Regions from separate parts of the Bacillus smithii genome, predicted to be linked through region 3. Evidence: riboswitches for the same ligand, from Rfam matches in the RefSeq annotation. Region 3 holds a riboswitch; each other region holds the start of a gene.
The links. Region 3 has a riboswitch for S-adenosylmethionine ahead of BSM4216_RS03095 (bifunctional homocysteine S-methyltransferase/methylenetetrahydrofolate reductase). Riboswitches for the same ligand answer to the same signal wherever they lie in the genome.
Positions count from the first base shown of each region.

Region 1: linked by a shared signal. The riboswitch ahead of BSM4216_RS08390 (O-acetylhomoserine aminocarboxypropyltransferase/cysteine synthase family protein) and the one ahead of BSM4216_RS03095 (bifunctional homocysteine S-methyltransferase/methylenetetrahydrofolate reductase) in region 3 are both predicted to bind S-adenosylmethionine.
Region 2: linked by a shared signal. The riboswitch ahead of metK (methionine adenosyltransferase) and the one ahead of BSM4216_RS03095 (bifunctional homocysteine S-methyltransferase/methylenetetrahydrofolate reductase) in region 3 are both predicted to bind S-adenosylmethionine.

Region 1 covers NZ_CP012024.1:1,780,755-1,787,998, forward strand. Annotated here, with positions in the region: gene recA (recombinase RecA) at 1-754, opposite strand, end outside; gene BSM4216_RS08385 (ISLre2 family transposase) at 1,247-2,590, opposite strand; gene BSM4216_RS08390 (O-acetylhomoserine aminocarboxypropyltransferase/cysteine synthase family protein) at 2,820-4,127, opposite strand; SAM riboswitch class I at 4,258-4,373, opposite strand; gene BSM4216_RS08395 (competence/damage-inducible protein A) at 4,458-5,693, opposite strand; gene pgsA (CDP-diacylglycerol--glycerol-3-phosphate 3-phosphatidyltransferase) at 5,822-6,400, opposite strand; gene BSM4216_RS08405 (helix-turn-helix domain-containing protein) at 6,456-7,244, opposite strand, start outside.
Region 2 covers NZ_CP012024.1:2,599,996-2,607,239, forward strand. Annotated here, with positions in the region: gene BSM4216_RS12165 (C39 family peptidase) at 1-603, shown strand, start outside; gene asnB (asparagine synthase (glutamine-hydrolyzing)) at 618-2,507, opposite strand; gene metK (methionine adenosyltransferase) at 2,872-4,074, opposite strand; SAM riboswitch class I at 4,362-4,543, opposite strand; gene pckA (phosphoenolpyruvate carboxykinase (ATP)) at 4,909-6,492, shown strand.
Region 3 covers NZ_CP012024.1:662,436-669,679, forward strand. Annotated here, with positions in the region: gene metH (methionine synthase) at 1-2,214, opposite strand, end outside; gene BSM4216_RS03095 (bifunctional homocysteine S-methyltransferase/methylenetetrahydrofolate reductase) at 2,189-4,051, opposite strand; SAM riboswitch class I at 4,134-4,237, opposite strand; gene mreBH (rod-share determining protein MreBH) at 4,515-5,519, opposite strand; gene BSM4216_RS03105 (acyl-CoA thioesterase) at 6,070-6,576, opposite strand; gene argF (ornithine carbamoyltransferase) at 6,844-7,244, shown strand, end outside.

The DNA.
Region 1 (7,244 bases), 1.1 Mb from region 3:
GCGGCGCCACTTTATTCTTCACTACTTTAATTCTCGTTTTATTGCCGACCATTTCATTTCCTTGTTTCAGCGTCTCTGCACGGCGGACTTCCAAACGAATCGATGAATAGAATTTCAGCGCCCGTCCGCCTGGCGTCGTTTCAGGATTTCCAAACATAACGCCTACTTTTTCGCGGATTTGATTGATAAAAATGGCAATCGTTTTGGACTTGTTAATGGCTCCGGACAGTTTGCGAAGCGCCTGGGACATCAATCTCGCTTGCAAACCGACGTGGGAATCACCCATTTCTCCTTCAATCTCCGCTTTCGGAACAAGAGCTGCCACTGAGTCGATCACGATAATATCAACGGCTCCACTACGAACCAATGCTTCAGCGATTTCTAACGCTTGTTCACCGGTATCCGGCTGTGAAAGCAAAAGTTCATCAATATCGACACCCAGTTTCTGAGCATAAACGGGATCCAGCGCGTGCTCAGCGTCGATAAAAGCCGCTTGGCCACCTCGTGCTTGCACTTCAGCAATTGCATGCAAAGCTACCGTTGTTTTCCCTGAACTTTCAGGACCATAAATTTCGATGATCCGACCTCGCGGATATCCACCTACCCCCAGCGCCGCATCCAAAGCAAGAGAACCGCTTGGAACAGTAGATACGTTTCGGTCCGTTTGTTCGCCCAATTTCATAATGGATCCTTTACCAAATTGTTTTTCTATTTGCTTTAACGCCATTTCTAACGCCGCTTGACGATCATTCACTCGCTATTTCCTCCTCAAATATCAATCTATTAAAAGCATATGGTTTTCCTCATTGATTTTGGATTTTATTCAACAGTATCTTCCAGAGCTGTTTTTTTGTTAAAGCCTACTAATAATATAAATGTTTCTGAAACGATTTACAAGCAAAAATCGAACATTTATTCGTCATTATTATTTTTCAAAATACCATGTTCAGCTGATCCTAATTTTTCCAGCTATTGCTAAAATTCACACGCTCTTGTTCATAAATTGGATTGAAAGTAAAAAAAAGAGGGGGGAAAATGTCCAAGAGAGGGATTAATGGTGGATGGTCACACGAAGAGAAATTGTCTGGATCATTTTCTACTGAATATTTTAAAACAAAGCAGAATGAAAAGCAAACAAAAGAAGAAAAAGGATTGAGTCAAGTATTTGTGGGCAGTTTTTTTCTCCCTAACAATGAAAGCGGATTCACCATTTTAGGGTACTCTCTTGATAAAAAATTTGTCTTTTTTAAAATCCGGCCAACTCCTTTAAAGTCTTGTACACTGGAATATTTGCCTTACCTTTTAGGTATAGGAGATTGTCTCTTGTGACTTCACCAATTGTACTTGTCACCTTTTCTACGTAATGTTTTGGTGGATTCTTTTCCTCCTTGGTTTCTGTCCATCTTTCGACTTTCCCAAATAATGTTTTCAATGCCAGATTGTCTAGGAAAGCCACCAATCCAGTAATCATGGCACTTACGCCTTTTTCTACCCAGCTACGTCCATTTTTGAGCCTTTTTGCGAAGACACTCATCGTTCCCTCGGCACTTCCCATTGGACGCATTCCTTTGGTGTCAATACCTTGTTCTTGGAGCCACTTCCGGTAATCCCCGAGGGCTTCAGGATATTTTTCTAGTTGACGAATCAATTGGTCAAGACGTTCTTCCTGATCCTCTGTCTCTAGTGTTCCAACAGCACTGTTTAATTCCGTAAGTAGTTTCTGACTGTCATAGGACGCTAGTGCCTTTTGCATTTGGCGATAGCGAGGATGCTTACGGAATAAGCTGCGAATATCCCTTGCCACGTGGAAACGGTCAATTGAAAAGAATGCCCTGCCTTTAAAATGGTCTCGACAGGCTGTAATCCATCCGGCACCATCCCCGTTTATTACTAGCTTATGGACAGTTGGGTCATACTCGAAGTTTTCAATGAGAAAATCCTCAAACGCCTCCCAAAATGGCTGGTTCCCACGGTGAATAAAATGGCGTTTGTCTTTCAAACTTACTCGTTTTCCGTTGATTTCCCAGCCCTGATGAACCGCTGCAATTTTTTCTTCCTTGCCCCGTTTTCCTTTTCCTTGACGTTTCACATATAGGCCGTCCACTTCCACGAATAGGACAGGATAGTTTACAGGCTGTCGCTCTTTTGGGATACTTTCAATCTGTAACAGGTGTTGACGTATAGCTTCGTGACTAATCACTCGGTATCCTAAAAGTGTTTCAAGCGTGTGTTCTGCCTTTCGATAGGATGGCCCTGTAATGGCAAGCTCTAGAGCCGCTTCTTCTATCAGCGGACTAAAGGAGCCGGTCCCTTCGAATTCCAAAGAGCGATCAAGCAGATAGACATATTCACCTTTCTCCCTGTCTCGGTAGTAGTTCCGTTTCACCTTTATTTCTCCAAAAAGACTGATAATAGTGGTGATACGCTTATCGAGTAGACGATAACGCTTTTTATTTCGTTCTTCAGCAATCTGCTTGTCCATGTCCTCTAATAGTGTTTTCATGACCTTTGAGAAGGTTTCCTGTAATTGCCTCCAAACTAATTGCTCAATCTGTTTTAAATTTGGATATACTGTGTTATTCTTTTGCATGAGGGGTTACTCCTTTGTTTGTGATTTAGTTTTGGTTGACTAAGATTCTACCAAGGAGTAACCCTCTTTTTCATGTTATTTGCTTATTAACTACCGCGCTTTCGCTTGGTGGCCCCCTCATTTGTTGAGCGTTCTAACGTTCCCTCAACAAATGAGGGGGTTAAATTTTGCCCACAATAATTTTACTCATACAAGAAAAAGAGAGCAATACGCCCCCTTTTCAAATTGTTTATATTTCAAGCTTTTCAGCCGAAATGCCGGTTGCTTTTTCGATAGCTTGATTGAGATCGGCAATTAAATCTTTCGGAGATTCCAGTCCAACAGAAAGACGAATCATTTCTTCACTGACACCTGCTAATTTCAACTCATCAGCTGATAGCTGTTGATGTGTAGTGGAGGCCGGATGGATTATTAACGATTTTGCATCGCCCACATTGGCGAGATGCGACCAAAGTTGAATGTGATCAATGAGCTTTTTCCCGCTTTCTCGACCGCCTTTAATGCCAAATACCACAATAGAGCCGAAGAAATTATTTAAGTATTTTTTGGCCAATTCATGGGAAGGATGATCGCTTAAGCTAGGATGAGACACCCATTCCACTGCTGGATGCTTCAGCAAATAGTCAACAATGACTTTCGTGTTATCGTGATGTCTTGGCAAACGAAGATGCAACGTTTCTAATCCTTGCAATAGCAAAAACGCACTATGCGGGCTTAAAGATGCCCCAAAATCACGCAATAGCTGTGCGCGGAGTTTTGTTGCAAACGCAGTTCCTCCTAAATCGGCATAACGCAAACCGTGATAAGTTGGGTCCGGTTCGATAAAATCAGGGAATTTTTCATTATTCCAATCAAAGTGGCCGCCGTCTACAGCAACTCCGCCAATAACTGTTCCATGACCGCCAATCCATTTTGTTGCCGAGTGAACGACAACATCGGCTCCCCATTTGATTGGATTGGAACCATATGGTGACGCAAACGTATTGTCTACAATCAACGGAATCCCATTTTCATGGGCAATGGCCGCAACTTTTTCAACATCCAACACATTTAGACTTGGATTTCCGATGATTTCTCCGAAAAGAGCTTTTGTTCGTGGAGTGATCGCTTTTCGAAAATTTTCAGGATCTTGAGCATCGACAAATTTTACATGAATCCCATATTTAGGAAAAGTAGCAGAAAACAAATTATAAGTACCGCCGTACAATTCAGACGCTGCGACAATTTCATCTCCTGCACTCGCAACATTTAAAACGGAGAGCGCGATAGCTGCCATGCCTGAAGAAAATGCTACAGCGGCAGTACCTCCTTCAAGCGCCGCCACTCTTTTTTCAAATACATCAACAGTTGGATTGGTAATCCGGGTATAAATATTCCCTTCTTTTTTTAGTCCAAATACAGCGCTCGCGTGTTCCGTATCCGGAAACACATAAGAAGTAGTTTCATAGATCGGTACTGCACGGGCACCCGTCGCAGGATCAGGTATTTGCCCTGCATGCAATAATTTTGTGTCTTTTTCCCATTGCTCGTTTGCCATAATAAAACCTCCCGAAAAATTCGAAGATTGAAATTTCAGCGACTTATCTGAGAATAGATCCCATCCTGATGGATGAGGAACAGTAAAAGCCCTCTTCCAATAAGAAGAGGGCTTGAGTTCATCATTTCCCTTCTTATCTTCCAGATCATTTCCTGATCTGTAGGAATTAGCACCTTTTCAAGCATTGATTTCTTGAAGGTTGCCGGGCTTCTTCGGGCCTATTCCCTCCGCCACTCTTGATAAGAGTCAATTCTGTTACAATATTGAATTGTGTGGCTCTTGTTTAAAGAATAGCGCAATAAAAAAGAAAAGTCAATCATTTTCAGCAAATTACTGACAAGTTCGCAGCAAAAAATGACAACCGTATTTAGCTGTACGGTTACGAATTTGATTCCGATCCCCTGCAAGCTTCAGCAATACGGCCTTTGATTCTTTTCCTTTTTCAGAAATGCCGATCCAAACAGTTCCAGGAGGATTTTCTTCCAAAGAATCGGGTCCTGCTACTCCCGTAAAGCTGATTCCAATATCAGCGTTAAGCTTTTTCCTTACATTTTCAGCTAACTCTTTCGCACACTGCTCACTGACCGCTCCGAACGTATCAAGCGTCTTTTTTGAAACATCGACCAGATGCTCTTTCGCTTCGTTTGTATAACAAACAATCCCGCCTTTTAAAACAGCGCTTGCTCCTGCAACAGCGGTAATCATACTTTGAAACAGTCCTCCGGTCAAACTTTCAGCGCAGGCAATCGTCTTATTTTGTTGTTTCAGCTTCTGTACTAATTCAGCTGCAATCGTAGTTTGTCCATAACCGTAAAAGTATTCGCCAACACGGTTTAAAATCTCTTTTTCTACTTTGTCTATCATCTCATTAGCTGTCTCTTTTGATCGGTGCTTCGCCGTAAGTCGGATGGTCACTTCTCCGTCGCCAGCTAAAGGCGCAATGGTCGGGTTTGTTTGGTTCATAATCATATCTTCAATCTCTGTCTCCAACTGCGATTCTCCGATGCCAAAGAAACGCAATACGCGTGAAACAATGCTTTCTTGGCGATCCAAAACATTTAATATAGCCGGCCTTCCATATTTTTCGAACATCGGCTGCATTTCTTTTGGCGGCCCCGGCAAAAGCATATAAAATTTATTTTTTGATTTCACAAACATACCGGGAGCCATGCCGTTTTCATTCGGCAAAACAAGACAATCCTCTAGAACAAGAGCTTGTTTTTTGTTATTTTCCGTCATCTCACGGCCTATTTTAAGGAAATATTGACGAATTCCTTTAAACGCTTCGTCGTTCAAAACGAGTTTCTTGCCTAGATGCGCGGCAATGGTTTCTTTTGTTAAATCATCACGTGTCGGGCCAAGACCACCTGTAAAAATGATGAGATCTGCTCTTTCTTCTGCTTTTTGAATCGTTGAAAGAAGCCGATCGCTGTTATCCCCGACAACGGTTTGATAAAATACGTTGACGCCCATTTCAGCCAAATGACGAGAAAGAAATTGTGCATTCGTATTGACGATTTGGCCGAGTAGAAGTTCGGAACCAACCGAAATAATTTCAGCATTCATAAAATAGTCCTCCTCAATCATATAGAGATCCAAACAGAAAAAGGCCGCTCTTCAACAAGAACGAAAGTGCATAACCGTCTTTTTCGAGTTCTTGGATGAGCCAGCCTTTCTAGTTGTTTCATTTCATTTTACTTGGAGTTTTTAAATGCATGTGCATTTTTGGCGAAATAATCCCAGCCTGACCATAACGTGAAAAAGAGCGCTACCCAAAGGGCAAAATCCGCAAACGGAATCGAGAAATTTTCAAACAAAATATTATGAAGAAGCAACGCAGAAATCGCAATGATTTGCGTCCATGTTTTAATTTTTCCAAGCATATTGGCCGCAACTACTTCTCCTTCCCCAGCAAGTACAAGGCGAAGCCCTGTCACCGCAAACTCGCGGCTGATGATCAAAATGACGATCCAAGAAGGAGCATATCCCAATTCAACCAGTATAATAAACGCAGCCGAAACTAACAATTTGTCCGCAAGCGGATCAAGAAATTTTCCCAGGTTCGTGACCAAGTTGTACTTTCGTGCAAAATGTCCGTCAATCCAATCGGTGGTCGAGGCAAGGATAAATACAAGGGCCCCCACGAAGTGAGTCACAGGCATGGTTGTCCCTAGAATGGTGATGTTTCCCCAATTGAATGGAACAACAAGCAAAATAACGAAGATTGGAATTAAACATATACGTGATACAGTAATTTTGTTTGGTAAATTCACAAGAAGTACCCCCACTATTCCATCGAAAACAGTATCCTAAACAATTTTAATTAATTTATTGCGCCGATTTACGATTTTGAATGATGATGTCCTGGCGAACGACCTGATTTGCAGGGATTTTATATTGAACGGTTTGACCATTCACTTTAATCTCTGTCGCAGGTGCAAAACCGACCACAATTTTCGCTTGACTGTGGCCTTTCAAATCAAACGTTTGCGTTTGTCCTTTTCGAAGCAAATTAGAAAAATACGATTTTCCGCTTTCATCGGTCACTTGAATCCAGCTTTCACCCGTTGAAGCAATCGATATTTTGAAATCTTTCGCATTCGTCAATTGGTAAACCGTTTGTCGACCACTAGACTGAACAGCTTTCAACTCGGATTGATCCTTTTTGTTCGCTTCTTTTTTGTCCGTTTTAGACGTTTTTTCTTCTTTCTTCGCTTCTTTTTTCGTTTCTTTCTTCTTGCTGACGGAATTTTCCTTAACAGGCTCTACATTTTTGGATTGCTCCACTTTGACCGTATGATCATTTCCGCTTTTTTCATTTCCGCCGTCTTTTGGAATCAATGCCCATACAAGAAAAATCGCTCCGATAATAAACACAGCTACAATAATCTTCGGCAAATAATCGAAAAACTTTCCCGAAGCCCCGCCGGAAACAGTCCTTCGCGAAGACGGTTCTATCCGCGTCACTCGCTGAGGAATTTCATCTTCATGAGAGTCCGGAATTTCATTTTTATATTCATTGAAAATTTCTTCAGCATCAAGCCCTACAGCCTCCGCGTACTGCTTAATAAAGGCTCGAACATAAAATTTTCCCGGCATCAGATCATATTTTCCTTC
Region 2 (7,244 bases), 1.4 Mb from region 3:
GTTTTGCTTGATTCCCCTCTCATTTCTCAATTGCCGGAACTGCCACGGGGATGCGAAGTGACAAGCTTGGCCATGCTCCTTCAATCAGCAGGCGTCTCCGTCGATAAAATGGAACTGGCCAAAGAAGTGAAAAAGAACCCTGCCACTTATCGAGTGGAGAATGGACTTATTTTTTTCGGCGACCCTGACAACGGATTTGTCGGCGATATGTATACGCTTTCTAAACCCGGACTGGGAGTTTATCATAAGCCCATTTTGGAACTGGCCAATAAATATTTGCCAGAAGGCAAGAAGGCATTAGATTTGACAGGAGCGGATTTTGAAGAATTAAAAGTCCATCTTTCCGACGGCCGCCCAGTTTGGGTTATCATCAATACCACTTACAATAAGCTGCCGGACAGCGCGTTTCAAACTTGGCATACGGAGAGCGGAAAAATAAAAATTACTTATAAAGAACACTCGGTATTAGTCACCGGTTATGACGATCAGTATGTGTATTTTAACGATCCACTAACCAATGTAAAAAATCAAAAAGCACCCATTGACTCCTTTGAAAAAGCATGGGTGCAAATGGGGAGACAGGCCATTACCTATCTCCCCTAGTTTTTTACCCATTATTACACAAGCTGCATTTCCCGTTGTTTTTGTGTTTGAAATTCATATTTGCCTTCTACATATACAGCATGCCAAATCATAAAAATAAGAACGGTCCAAATTTTACGGCTGTTATCTTTCTTCCCTTGGCAATGTTCTTCCAGTAAATCTAATACATATTGCTTGTTAATAAGATGCCCCGTTTCGCTTTCTTTAATAATGGTCACAGCCCAATCATGCATTTCTGCTTTCAGCCAATGGCGAATTGGCACCGGGAATCCCAGTTTCTTTCTATTTAATACATGATCAGGGACAATTCCTTCTGCAGCTTTTCGAAGGATGTATTTGGTCGTGCCATGAGCGGTTTTATAGCGCGTTGGAATTTTGGACGCCACTTCAAATACTTCTTTATCAAGGAATGGAACGCGCAATTCCAAAGAATGGGCCATTGTCATTTTATCTGCCTTTAACAAAATGTCACCGCGCAGCCATGTATGAATATCAATATACTGCATGCGATCGACATCGTCATAACCGACCGTTTCTGCATAAAATGGCTTTGTAATGTTAGTATATTCAAGGCCGTCGCGATATTGTCGCAATAGTTTCCGTTTTTCCTCTTCTCCAAACATCTTCGCATTACCGATGTACCGTTCTTCCATCGGCGTAACTCCGCGTTCAATAAAGCTTTTCCCTTTCACACCATCAGGCAAAATGGAAGCCAACAATCGAAGCAATTTTTTCCCAACTTCCGGTATGTTTTGAAAAACAGCTAACGATTGCGGTTCACGATAAATATTATAGCCGCCGAAAAGTTCATCTGCTCCTTCTCCTGATAATACGACTGTTACATGTTTTCTTGCTTCGCGAGCTACGAAGTACAACGGAACACAAGCCGGATCGGCCAGCGGATCATCCATATGCCAAATAATCTTCGGCAGTTCTTTCATATATTCTTCCGGTGTGATCACGTAGCTAATATTTTCCACACCCAATTTTTCCGCTGTTTCTTTAGCCACATCAATTTCACTATATCCATCGCGTTCAAATCCGACAGAGAATGTTTTAATCTTTGGATGGTATTGCTTGGCAATCGCAGCAACAAAAGAAGAATCAATTCCCCCTGAAAGGAAGGATCCGACAGGCACATCGCTTCTCATGTGTACTTTTACAGAATCAAGAAGCGCCTCACGCACCATTTTCACATATTCGTCTTCTTCGCGGTAAATCGGTTGGAAAGCGGCTTTCCAATAACGGCGAATCGTCATGTTTTCGCCGACTTTTTTAATAAAATAGTGGCCAGGTTCCAATTTTTGAATTTCCGCATGCAATGTATCAGGTTCCGGAACGTATTGATACGTAAAATAATGTTGAGCGGCATTCGCATTTAAGCTGCTTTCTTCACTGGCAAGCAAAATGCTCTTCTTTTCGGAAGCAAAAAAAGTACGTCCTCCTTCTTCTTTATAAAAAAATGGTTTAATGCCGAACGGATCTCTTGCACCGAACAACACTTGTTCTTCTTTATCCCAGATCACAAAAGCGAACATACCGCGAAGCTTTTCTACAGCTTTTTCTTTTAGGCGGCTGTACAAAGCGACGATGGTTTCTGTGTCAGACGAAGTAGCAAATTCAACGCCTTCTTTTAAAAGTTCTTCCCGTAATTCCACATAATTGTAGATCTCGCCATTAAAAATAATCCAATATCGTTCATTTTCAAATGACAGCGGTTGGTTTCCGTTTTCAAGGTCAATAATACTTAAACGTCGAAATCCTAATTGAACGTGTTCATCTTGATAAAATCCATCATGATCAGGACCACGGTGATAAATGATATCGTTCATTAATTTAAATTGTTCTTCCGTTAATTTCGGATAATCTTTATGATCATAAACGCAACCGATAAAGCCGCACATGACTATCACCTTTCTGTAATTTAAGTTCACATTACTAGTTTAACGAAATTGTGAATCTTGGCAAGGAATTTATTTCATGAAAAATTTCCATTTCATTCCGGAAGTTTCAAAATCAAATCACTTCCAATACCTCAACAGGAAAAGCGTCCAAGTTCAAAAGTCGAATTTTTTATCAGTCCTTTTCTAGTTGTAGGAGAGTTTGCCTATTGGAATGTTGTATAAGTATCCCCTTTTTCACGATGATTCATCAATTGTACCATTTATTCTCCACTATAGATGGCCACAATATTTGGATTCATTAAATAATCTTCACGTTCAAATGAAAAAGGAGCTACAGCTAAAAGTGTAACTCCTGTACATTTGTCTATTGATTTAATGCTTGTTCGCGAAGCGTTTGGGCTTTATCTGTTTTTTCCCAAGGAAGGTCCAAATCGGTGCGTCCGAAATGGCCGTATGCAGCTGTTTGTTTGTAAATTGGGCGACGCAGATCAAGCATTTTGATAATTCCAGCTGGACGCAGGTCGAAGTTCTTTCTCACGACGTCTACCAATACATCTTCTGATACAGCTCCAGTTCCGAATGTATCGATGGAAATCGATACCGGCTGAGCTACCCCAATCGCATAAGCAAGCTGTACTTCACACTTTTCTGCCAGTCCAGCTGCCACAATATTTTTAGCTACATAGCGGGCAGCATAGGCTGCAGATCGGTCTACTTTCGTCGGATCTTTCCCGGAAAAAGCTCCTCCACCATGTCTTGCGTAGCCGCCGTAAGTGTCTACGATAATTTTCCGTCCCGTTAATCCGGCGTCACCTTGAGGTCCTCCAATAACAAAACGGCCGGTCGGATTGATGAAATATTTCGTTTCATCATCGATCAATTCTTTTGGAACAATTGGGTCAATAACATGTTCTTTAATGTCGCGCTGAATTTGCTCTAACGTGATTTCCGGATGATGTTGGGCCGAAATGACAATCGTATCGATGCGCACAGGCTTGTCGTTTTCATCATATTCAACCGTTACTTGCGTTTTTCCGTCCGGACGCAAGTAAGGAATAATCCCTTCTTTGCGCACTTTTGTCAACCGGCGGGATAAAGAATGGGCTAAAGAAATAGGAAGCGGCATTAATTCTTCCGTTTCATTGCAGGCAAATCCGAACATCAAACCTTGGTCGCCCGCGCCAATCGCTTCAATTTCTTCATCCGTCATCGATCCTTCTCTTGCTTCCAGGGCGCGGTCCACCCCTTGAGCAATGTCGGGAGATTGTTCATCGATAGACGTCAAGACACCGCAAGTATCTGCGTCAAAACCGTATTTCGCCCGGGTATAGCCAATATCCCGCACCGTTTGGCGTACAATTTTGGGAATATCCACATAAGAAGACGTCGTAATTTCTCCAGAAACCAGCACAAGCCCAGTTGTTACTGAAGTTTCAGCAGCCACCCTTGCATTCGGGTCTTTTTCGAGAATAGCATCGAGAATGGCATCAGAAATTTGGTCGCAAATTTTATCCGGATGCCCTTCGGTGACAGACTCTGAAGTGAAAAGACGGCGTTTTTTTGACATCAAAGTTCCTCCTATCGCAGTTTCGATCAATTCCATTTCCTTCTTTTAACCCGCCAGTTAAGGTCTTGACAACAGAGAAAGTAAGCCTTATCTTTTTGGGGTCAAAACATTTGAAAATGGATGTTCGCTTTATTTTTAAACGGTACTCGTTTCCTTTCGTAGTATGGTATGATTGCCCGTTTCCAAAGGACCGGCAATCTCAATGGTCCAGCGCCAAACTCAATCAAAAAGAAAAACCTTTCCCAAAAGAATGCAGAGGAAAGGTTTTTGGTTACATGCGCCTTTCACTCTTATCGTTCAAGGTATTTACACCTTGCATCAGGTTAGCACCTTTCTCACAAGCCCCTCGCGTCGCCGGTACGACATAAGAAGCATGTCCTTTTACCTGACGGCTTCAAAATCATCGCTTGTCGTTGAGAAGGTTGCCGGGTTTCATCGGGCCTGTCCCTCCGCCAACTCAGGATAAGAGTATCCGTTCAATGTTAAACTATAACGTAGAAACCAAACGGGTGTCAACAAAATTTTGTCTTTCCGTTGACGCAATGTTTTCTTCCTGAAATAGAAATAAATTCTATTTTAAACCCGTCGCAACAGACGGTTTAAACGGACTCATTAAAACCTGAACCAAAAAACTCTGAATCATATCCTGTTTCTCCCTTTTTTCTTCCTTTTATATAGTATAGAATAGGCATGCCAATTAAGGAAAAGATGAAAAAAAATAGACAAAAATTTACGATAAATAGTATAGACTAATCGAATAAAAGTGTTATACTATTTCTTAAGTGAACTCGAAAATAACATCTAAAAATAAAAACAAAAGGATGGTTATTATTTATGAATTCTGTCATTTCGAATGAAATTTTGGAATTAGTTAAGGGATCCAATGTCCATGTTCAATTATCTGTCCCACAACTGGTTGAAAAAGTCCTTTCCAGAAAAGAAGGCGTATTAACTGCTTCCGGCGCCGTTCGCGCTCAAACCGGAAAATATACCGGGAGATCACCAAAAGACAAATACATTGTAAAAGAGCCATCAACCAAAGACAAAATAGACTGGGGACCGGTGAACCAGCCGATTTCTCCAGAAGTTTTTGATAAATTATACCATAAAGTCATTCGTTACTTAAAAGAACAAGAAGAAATTTTCGTATTTAAAGGATTCGCCGGCGCCGATCCATCTCATCGCCTTCCGATTCAAGTAATCAATGAATACGCATGGCATAATCTTTTTGCCCATCAGCTTTTTATCCGTCCGACGGAAGAAGAATTAGCGGGTCATCAGGCGGAATTTACCATTCTTTCGGCCCCTAATTTTAAAGCTGATCCTGAAGTTGACGGAACGAGATCAGAAACTTTTATCATTATCTCTTTTGAACGCAAAGTCATATTGATTGGCGGGACTGAATACGCCGGAGAAATGAAGAAATCCATTTTTTCGATCATGAATTACCTCTTGCCGGAATCCGGCGTCTTATCGATGCACTGCTCGGCCAATGTCGGTTTTGAAGGAGACGTTGCTCTGTTCTTCGGGCTTTCCGGAACGGGAAAAACCACTTTATCCACAGACCCGAACCGCCGTTTAATAGGAGATGACGAGCACGGATGGTCATCTACAGGAGTCTTTAATATCGAGGGCGGCTGCTATGCAAAATGCATTGGGCTTTCCGAAGAAAAGGAACCGCAAATTTATCATGCGATCCGCTTTGGGTCCGTTCTTGAAAATGTAGTATTGGATGAAAATACTCGGATTCCGGATTATAACGACTCTTCCTTGACAGAAAATACTCGTGCCGCCTATCCAATTGACGCGATCGATAATATTGTCGTTCCTAGTATTGCAGGTCATCCAAGCACGATTATCTTTTTGACCGCAGACGCTTTCGGTGTTCTGCCCCCTATCAGCAAATTGACAAAAGAACAGGCCATGTACCATTTTCTAAGCGGATACACATCCAAATTAGCCGGTACGGAAAGGGGCGTTACCTCGCCTGAAGCAACATTCTCCACATGCTTTGGAGCGCCATTCTTGCCTCTTCCGGCTACACGATACGCAGAAATGCTCGGCGAAAAAATCGATGAACATAATGTGCAAGTCTATTTGGTCAATACCGGATGGACAGGCGGAGAATACGGCGTCGGATCCCGAATGAAACTATCCTATACACGTGCAATGGTTCAAGCCGCTTTAGAAGGCGAACTAGCTAATACCGAAACTCAGAAAGACGAAATTTTCGGGCTGGAGATCCCTCTTCATGTTCCGGGAGTGCCGGACGAAGTATTGCTGCCGAAAAAAACATGGCAGGATGAAAAAGCATATGAAGAAAAAGCACTGGAATTGGCAGCCCGCTTCCGCGAAAACTTTAAGAAATTTACCAATGTACCCGCAGAAATTGAAAAATTGGGTGGACCTATTCAATAAAGATCGGCCGTTTGAAAGATATCCAATAATACCGAGATCCAACGTCAAACATCCCCTTCCCCCGCAAGAATTTTCTTGCGGAAGAAGGGGATAGTTGCTTTTATGATCATTTTGGTCCATTTTTCCTTTCAAAATGCCCCATCACCAACACGGTCCATGCACTTCGTAGATCAGTTGGAAGATGTTTAAAAAATGATTAGAAATCGAGTAGGAGGGAGCGATTAACTCCCGTCCTCTCACACCACCGTACGTACGGTTCCGTATACGGCGGTTCAATTAAGATAATTGACGCAAGTCTTTATAACTTCCGTGAATAGCTGTTCTCTTTATGCCAGTGGTCACTCCACCCTCCAAGAGGTCTCCCACGGGATTCACCGCTTCCTCCCTCAAGTGAGGTACTACGTTTTCTGTGTTCATCATGACTCACTGAATACCAAGGGCTATTCTCTCTTAATTGTTCGGTCCTTCTTAGTTGTTCTAGACCAACTAATACTATGACCTCTGCTGACTTCTGACGGTTCAGCTACTTATCACTAAGTAGGTTATGAAGAGTACTTCACATATCCGCCAGACCTCCCCGGGTAAGTACATGCACTTTCACACCATCTATCCGCCTCATTTACTCGATATGACCTTCGACAGAAAGAGCTTTGTTTTGTTATGCAAACTCACTCAATCATACCTAGCCTTATATGAGGTTCGTGTTCCTCGGACCGGTGTTTTGCCTCCAGCTTCCTTCAGATTCCGCGTCA
Region 3 (7,244 bases):
TAAGATGATGTCGACTAAATTTTTGCCGATGTCATGGACATCGCCTTTAACGGTGGCCAGCAAGACTTTTCCTTTTCCGCTGTCATTGTCTGATTTCTCCATGAACGGTTCTAAAAAGGCAACGGCTGCTTTCATTACTTCAGCGCTTTGCAATACTTCAGCGACAATCAACTGGTTGTCATTAAAAAGACGGCCGACTTCCGCCATTCCGTCCATCAATGGTCCGTTGATGATGTCCAGAGGCGTTTCAAAGATTTCAAGCGCTTTTTGTAAATCAGGAATAAGACCTTCCTTTGTACCTTCGACTATATAATAGCGAAGACGTTCTTCTACTGTTTTCGGAAGTTCTTGAACTTTATGTTCCTTCTTTTTATCACGGTAAAATGCGGTAAAAGCAGCCAATGTGTCATCATTGGTTTCAAACAGCAGTTTTTCGGCCAGATGTCTTTCATCTTCCGGAATAGATGCATAGCGCTCCAGCTTTTCGGTATTGACGATGGCGTAATCTAACCCCGCCTGGGTGCAATGGTAGAGAAAAACGGCGTTTAATACTTCGCGTCCGACGGGAGGAAGGCCGAAAGAGACGTTGCTGATGCCAAGAACGGTCAAGCAGCGCGGCAGTTTTTCCTTGATTAGCCTGATTCCTTCGATCGTTTCCTGTGCTGATCCTATATATTGTTCATCCCCGGTTCCCACGGGAAAAACTAACGGGTCAAAAATGAGATCTTCCGGTTGAAGTCCCCATTTATGAACTAATAAATCATAAGATCGTTCAGCGATTTCTAATTTTCGTTCTCTTGTCACGGCCATTCCTTTTTCGTCAATGGTGCCGACCACCACCGCTGCACCGTATTTTTTGATCAGAGGAACGACTTTTTCAAATCGTTCTTCGCCGTCTTCCAAATTGATCGAGTTGATGATCGCTTTGCCTTGTGAATAGGTAAGGGCTTTTTCGATGACTTTTTCATCTGTGGAATCGATGACAAGCGGGACTTTTACTTTTTTAACTACTTCTTTTATAAAATTTTCCATATCGCTTAGTTCGTCTCGATCCGGATTGGCAAGACAGATATCGATTACGTGGGCGCCGCCTTTGACTTGGGCGCGGGCAATTTCGGACGCTTCTTCATATTTTCCTTCGATAATCAGCCGCTTGAACTTTCTAGAACCAATGACATTCGTTCTTTCACCGATAAAAAGAGGCCTCATCGAATCATCATAAATAAGTGGTTCGATGCCTGATACGGCATGGCCGTGGGGCTGATTCGGCCGTTTTCGGGGCGGGTACGGTTTGACGGCTTCGCTGATCGCTCGAATATGCTCTGGTGTCGTTCCACAGCAGCCGCCTACTAGGTTTAGCCATCCTTTTTCAGCAAACCCGGCAATTTTTTTGGATAAGGATTCTGGAGTTTCGTGATATTTTCCTTCTTCATCCGGCAATCCCGCATTTGGATAACAGCTGACAAATGATTGAGCCAGTCCGGAGAGCGAACGGATATGGTCCGTCATAAATTCCGGTCCTGTTGCACAGTTCAATCCAACAGACAAAGGGTTCATATGCTCTAAAGAGAGATAAAAAGCTTCGATGTTTTGGCCGGCCAATGTAGTCCCCATTGGTTCAATCGTGCCTGAAATCATCAAAGGAAGAGTTTTTCCCGTTGCTTTAAAAGCTCTTTGGATGCCGAGAAAACCGGCTTTCACGTTGAGCATATCTTGGCTGGTTTCAAGAAGGAGAAGGTCGCAGCCGCCGTCAATCAGACCTCTTGCTTGGATTTCAAAATGCTTGCTGAGCGATTCAAAATCGATGCCGCCGGTTACAGATAACGTTTTGGTCGTAGGCCCCATAGCACCAGCCACAAAACGCGGCTTTTCCGGTGTTGAAAATTCGGCAGCAGCTTTTTTGGCGATTTCGGCTGCCCGACGGTTAATTTCATAAGCTCTATCGCCGAGATTGTATTCATTCAGAACAAGCGGTGTTCCGCCAAATGAGTTGGTTTCAATAACATCGGCACCGGCTTCCAAATAAGAGCGGTGAATCCACTCGACCACATGAGGGGCTGTGATGTTTAAATATTCATTACAGCCATCATACTGCTCGCCTCCGAAATCGTTCGGTGTAAGGCCGGCTTGTTGAATCATGGTTCCCATTGCTCCATCGATGATGAGGATTCGTTTTTCTAGTTCGTGTTCAATTGGATGTTGTAATTTCGGCATGTACAGTCTCTCCCTTTTTTGCATCTTGTTCCCGAATATAGCGAGCCAAATCGGCTGTCATTTCATAACGAAGGAAAGGAGTAATGAGATAAATTCCGTTAAAATACCGAAGAGCAGTATCGATTAATTCTTTGGCGATCTCAATCCCCGTTTGCTGGGATTTTTCTTTATCTCCGTCGAATGCTCTCATTCGCTCTATAATTTCATCGGATAATTTTATGCCTGGCACTTCATTATGCAAAAATTCTGCGTTTTTGAGGCTTGTTAATGGCATAATTCCGATGAAAATAGGGACATTTAAGTGTTTCGTTGCTTCGTAAATTTCTTTTATTTTTTCCTTTGTAAAAACCGGCTGTGTGATAAACGAATCGGCTCCGCATTCTATTTTTCTTTCCATCCGTTTGACTGCTTTTTCCAGTACGCGGACATTCGTATTAAAAGCAGCGGAAACGGAAAAATGAGTTTTTTGTTTTAATGGTTTCCCGGAAAAAGAAATCCCGTTGTTCAATTGCTTAATTAATGAAATCAGTTCCAAACTGGAAACGTCGTATACGCTTGTGGCACCGGGAAAGTCACCCACTTTTGTCGGATCGCCTGTAATGACAAGAATATCATGAATACCTAGGGTGTGGAGGCCCATCAAATGCGATTGCAGTCCTATTAAATTGCGATCTCGGCAGGTTATATGTACGAGCGGGCGAATACGCTGGTTGGCCTTTACTAAAGCCGCCATTGCCATGTTGCTGATCCGCGGTGAAGCCAACGAATTATCGGCCATTGTAATCGCGTCGATTCCGACTTCTTTAAGTACTTGAGTCCCTTGAAAATATTGAAAAGTATCCAAATGTTTCGGAGTATCCAATTCTACGATAATCGTCCGTTTTTTCTTCGCTAGTTCGTGAAGAGGGGGATCGAGCGGTGCCGGTGGTTCTTTTACAATGATCGGTTTTTCGGGTTTCACCGATTTTTGATGAATGGGAGAAAGACCTGATAATGCTTTTTTGACGGCTTCAATATGTTTCGGCGTTGTGCCGCAGCATCCCCCGATAAGACGGACTCCTTGATTGCGCAATTTTACCGCCGCTCTTCCGAAATACTCGGCTTCCGATTCGTAGATCACTCGGCCGTCTTTCACATCCAGCAGGCTGGCGTTAGGATAAGCGGAAAGATACGCTTTTTTGGGCAATGTAGCTTTTTCAAGTGCTTGTATCATATGGTAAGGTCCAAGTCGACAGTTCACACCCACCAGATCTGCCCCGTGATCTTCCAAACGGTGGAGAGCTTCATTCAGAGATAGACCGTTTTGAAGGACACCGGGTTCATGCATGGACACTTGAGCGATAATTGGAATGTTTGTTAATTTTCGAGCTATTTTTAAGACGGTTGTCAATTCTTCAAAGTCATAGTAAGTTTCGAGAAGCAGTCCGTCTGGATTTTCATTCAATAAACTTTCTGCCTGTTCTAGGAAGGCCTCTTTTATATCAGCCAGTGAGCAGGTATCTTTACGGAAGCCGCGAATGCCCCCAATTGTACCGAAAACAAACGTTCCATGATCAGCCGCTGCTTGTTTGGCAAGACGGACAGCCGCTTTATTTATTTGTTTGACGTTTTCTTCCAGTCCGTAACGACGCAGTTTTACAGCGTTGGCACTGTAAGTATTGGTTTGGATGACATCGGCCCCGGCAAGAATATACTCTTCATGTATTTTTGAAATGATTTCTGGCTTGGCAATATTCAATTCTTCATAACAATAGTCAATTCCATATGAATAGAGGAGCGTGCCCATTGCGCCATCGGCTGTTAAAATCTCTGTTTTCAATCGATCCAAAAATCCCATGCGTATTCCTCCTCTCATTACGGATAAAATGAAAAAAGCCTTCCGTAAGAAGGCTTTTGATGGATGATGTCCAAAATGATCCTTCTTATCTTCCAAACTCGAAAGTTTGCTGGATTTAGCACCTGGCCAATTCGGCTGGTTGCTGAGGATTCATCGGGCCAGTCCCTCCACCTCTCTTGATAAGAAATCTATGAAATTTTTTTCGTATTTTCAGATTTATTAAATTAATAATAGCTTTTCTTCAGGCAGCGGTCAAGAGAATTTTTGGCAGATCGCGTGTTCAAAAGCTAGCTGAAATCATTCATCCTGAAGAAAAGAAATCAGAAAAGTCTTATCTCCGGCGGTCTAAAGAAGGTTTATATGAGGGGCTTAATAAGATCGAAAAAAAGTCTGCCTCCGAAAAAGCAGGAGGGATGAGGGCCTGCTTTTTTTTAATCGGAGAGACAGACTTCTTTAACAAGCGTTAATTTTTTACTTTTTTTAACTGAGGGATGACATGCAAAGACCGGCCTGTACCAATGGCGACTGATTCGAGCGGACTTGGTGCGAGGTTTACGGGGACAATCATCTGGCTTGCCAACCATTCTTTTAAACCGTTCAGCAGGGAAGCTCCTCCTGTTAAAATAATTCCTCTGTCAACAATGTCACCGCTAAGTTCCGGTGGTGAATTTTCCAGCGTAGCACGAACTGTTTCTAATATTTGTAAAACGGTTTCCTTTATCGCTTTCTGAATTTCTAAGGAAGTAATAGTAATCGTTTTGGGGAGTCCCGTTACTAAATCCCTTCCGCGAATCTCCATTTCTTGGATATTATGATCGATGGGCGCATATCCAATTTCTTTTTTCAGCATTTCTGCGGTCGGTTCGCCGATTAGCAGGTTGTACTCTTTCCGTACATATTGAATGATATCTTCGTCCATTTTGTCTCCGCCAATTCGAATCGAATTGCTGCACACCACTCCGCCATAGGAAATAATGGCCGCTTCAGTAGTGCCTCCACCGATGTCGACAATCATATTAGCAATCGGTTCATCTACCGCCAAATCTGCTCCGATGGCCGCTGCAATCGGTTCTTCAATCAAATGGACGGTTTTCGCTCCGCAGCTTCGAATAGAGTCTTCAATCGCTCTTTTTTCGACTGTTGTCGCTCCAGATGGGGCGCAGATCACGACATTCGGCTTTCGCAAGGTGATTCCAAGCGCTTTGTTTACTTTTTTCATGATGCTTTTTAGCATTTCCGTTGTCACTTCAAAATCAGCAATAACCCCATTTTTTAATGGACGAATAACGGAAATGTTGGCGGGGGTTTTTCCGATCATTTTTTTTGCTTCTGAACCTATTGCCAATAATTGTTTCGTATGTATATCAATCGCTGCTACAGAGGGTTCGTTTATAATAATTCCTTTATTTTTACTATATACAAGGGTATTGGCCGTGCCTAAGTCAATTCCAATATCTTGAGAAAGCACCTTTTATACCTCCATTTCGAATAAGCCAAACAAATTTGACGCATGTTCAGAAGAATCATATCGTCTTTATCCTATAAAAGTATACAAGTTTTTTTGTTGAAAAGTATATGGGTTTTATTGTCAAAATATGTTGTTACAAATGTAGAAGATTTGTAACAATGGCGGGATGAACGAATCTATCAGCATTTTCGACATAAGGGGAGGGGGGAATGTGCTTGCTGTTGTTTATAAAACTTAATCTTTGTAACTTTATGTAAAAGAATGTCGCAGCAGAATTTCGCCATTCAAGTTTTCTTCAGGACGTGTTTACGTTAATAGAGGCATTTATCATTTTGAAATGCCATTTTTAAAGAATGAAAATCGGACTATTCTATAAATCTAATGAGCTTATTCCGACTTAGGAGGATTGTAGGACTATGTTTCACGGTTTTGGAGGAGCCGAAAAAAAAAGGAAAGGGCCGGAATTCCTTGTAGAAATGTGAGCGGAGAGCAAGTGTAGTATAGTATCAAGATTGAAGGATTGGAGAATTCCGGCCTTTTGAAAAATTACTTATTCCATTTTGGAGAAAAATTCAGCTAGTTCTTGGCTGTGAAGTTTCCGTGCTTTCCGATGTTCTGCCCGATTGAGAGCTGTTTCATTCAGCCATTTTTCTTCTTCAGATTCCGGAACCACTTCAGGCACTTCTGTCGGTTTTCCGTTTTCATCAAGGGCAACAAAAGTTAAGAAAGAGAGAGCCGCAACTGCTTTTTCACCCGTTAATAAATTTTCGGATGTTACTTTTACGAATACTTCCATGCTTGTCCGACCAGTATATGTGATTCGAGCTTCTAATGTCACAGAGTCACCGCTGTTAATTGGTTTAAGGAAATCTACGGAGTCCGTTGAAGCAGTTACAACCGGTCTTCTTGCAAATTTAGTTGCGGTTATAGAGGCGATATCGTCTATGTATGCCATCAACTTTCCGCCGAATAAAGTACCATGTTGGTTTGTATCCGGTGGAAGGACAAAACTTGTTTTGACTGTTAGAGTATCACGCATTGGTATTTTCTTTTTCATGAATCTTTCACCTCGTGGACTATTGAGTTGCTAATAAAATGTTACGTTCACTTATAATCTTAACATGAAACTTACGAACAATGCATTTTGATTTTATTATATAAATAAATTTTTTGCAATAGCGATATTTATGATTGTATTTTAATTCTTTATTGTGTATAAATATTAATTATAAAGGTTTTTATTTTACGAAAGTTTTTAATATTGACATGATCAATTAAAAAAGTTTCAAAAAAGGATGGTACATTGGAAAGGGAGTGTTTATAAATGGCAATCGTTCATACGGTGACAGCCGAACAATTGAAAGGAAAAGATTTACTGACTCTTGCTGATTTTACTCCGAATGAAATTTCTTATTTTATAGAATTAGCAGCTGATATGAAAAAAAATCCTTCCGCTTATTCTGAAAGTTTAAAAGGGAAAATTCTCGGGATGATTTTTGAAAAAAATTCGACCCGTACGAGAGTCTCTTTTGAAGCTGCCATGATCCAGCTCGGGGGGCATGGAATGTTTTTGGATTCGCAGCATACTCAAATAGGACGAGGAGAAACAATCGAGGATACAGGAAAAGTATTGTCGAGATATCTGGATGGGATCATGATCCGGACGTTCGGACATGACAAAATCGAGTCGCTGGCGAAAGCAGCCGACATTCCTGTCATCAACGG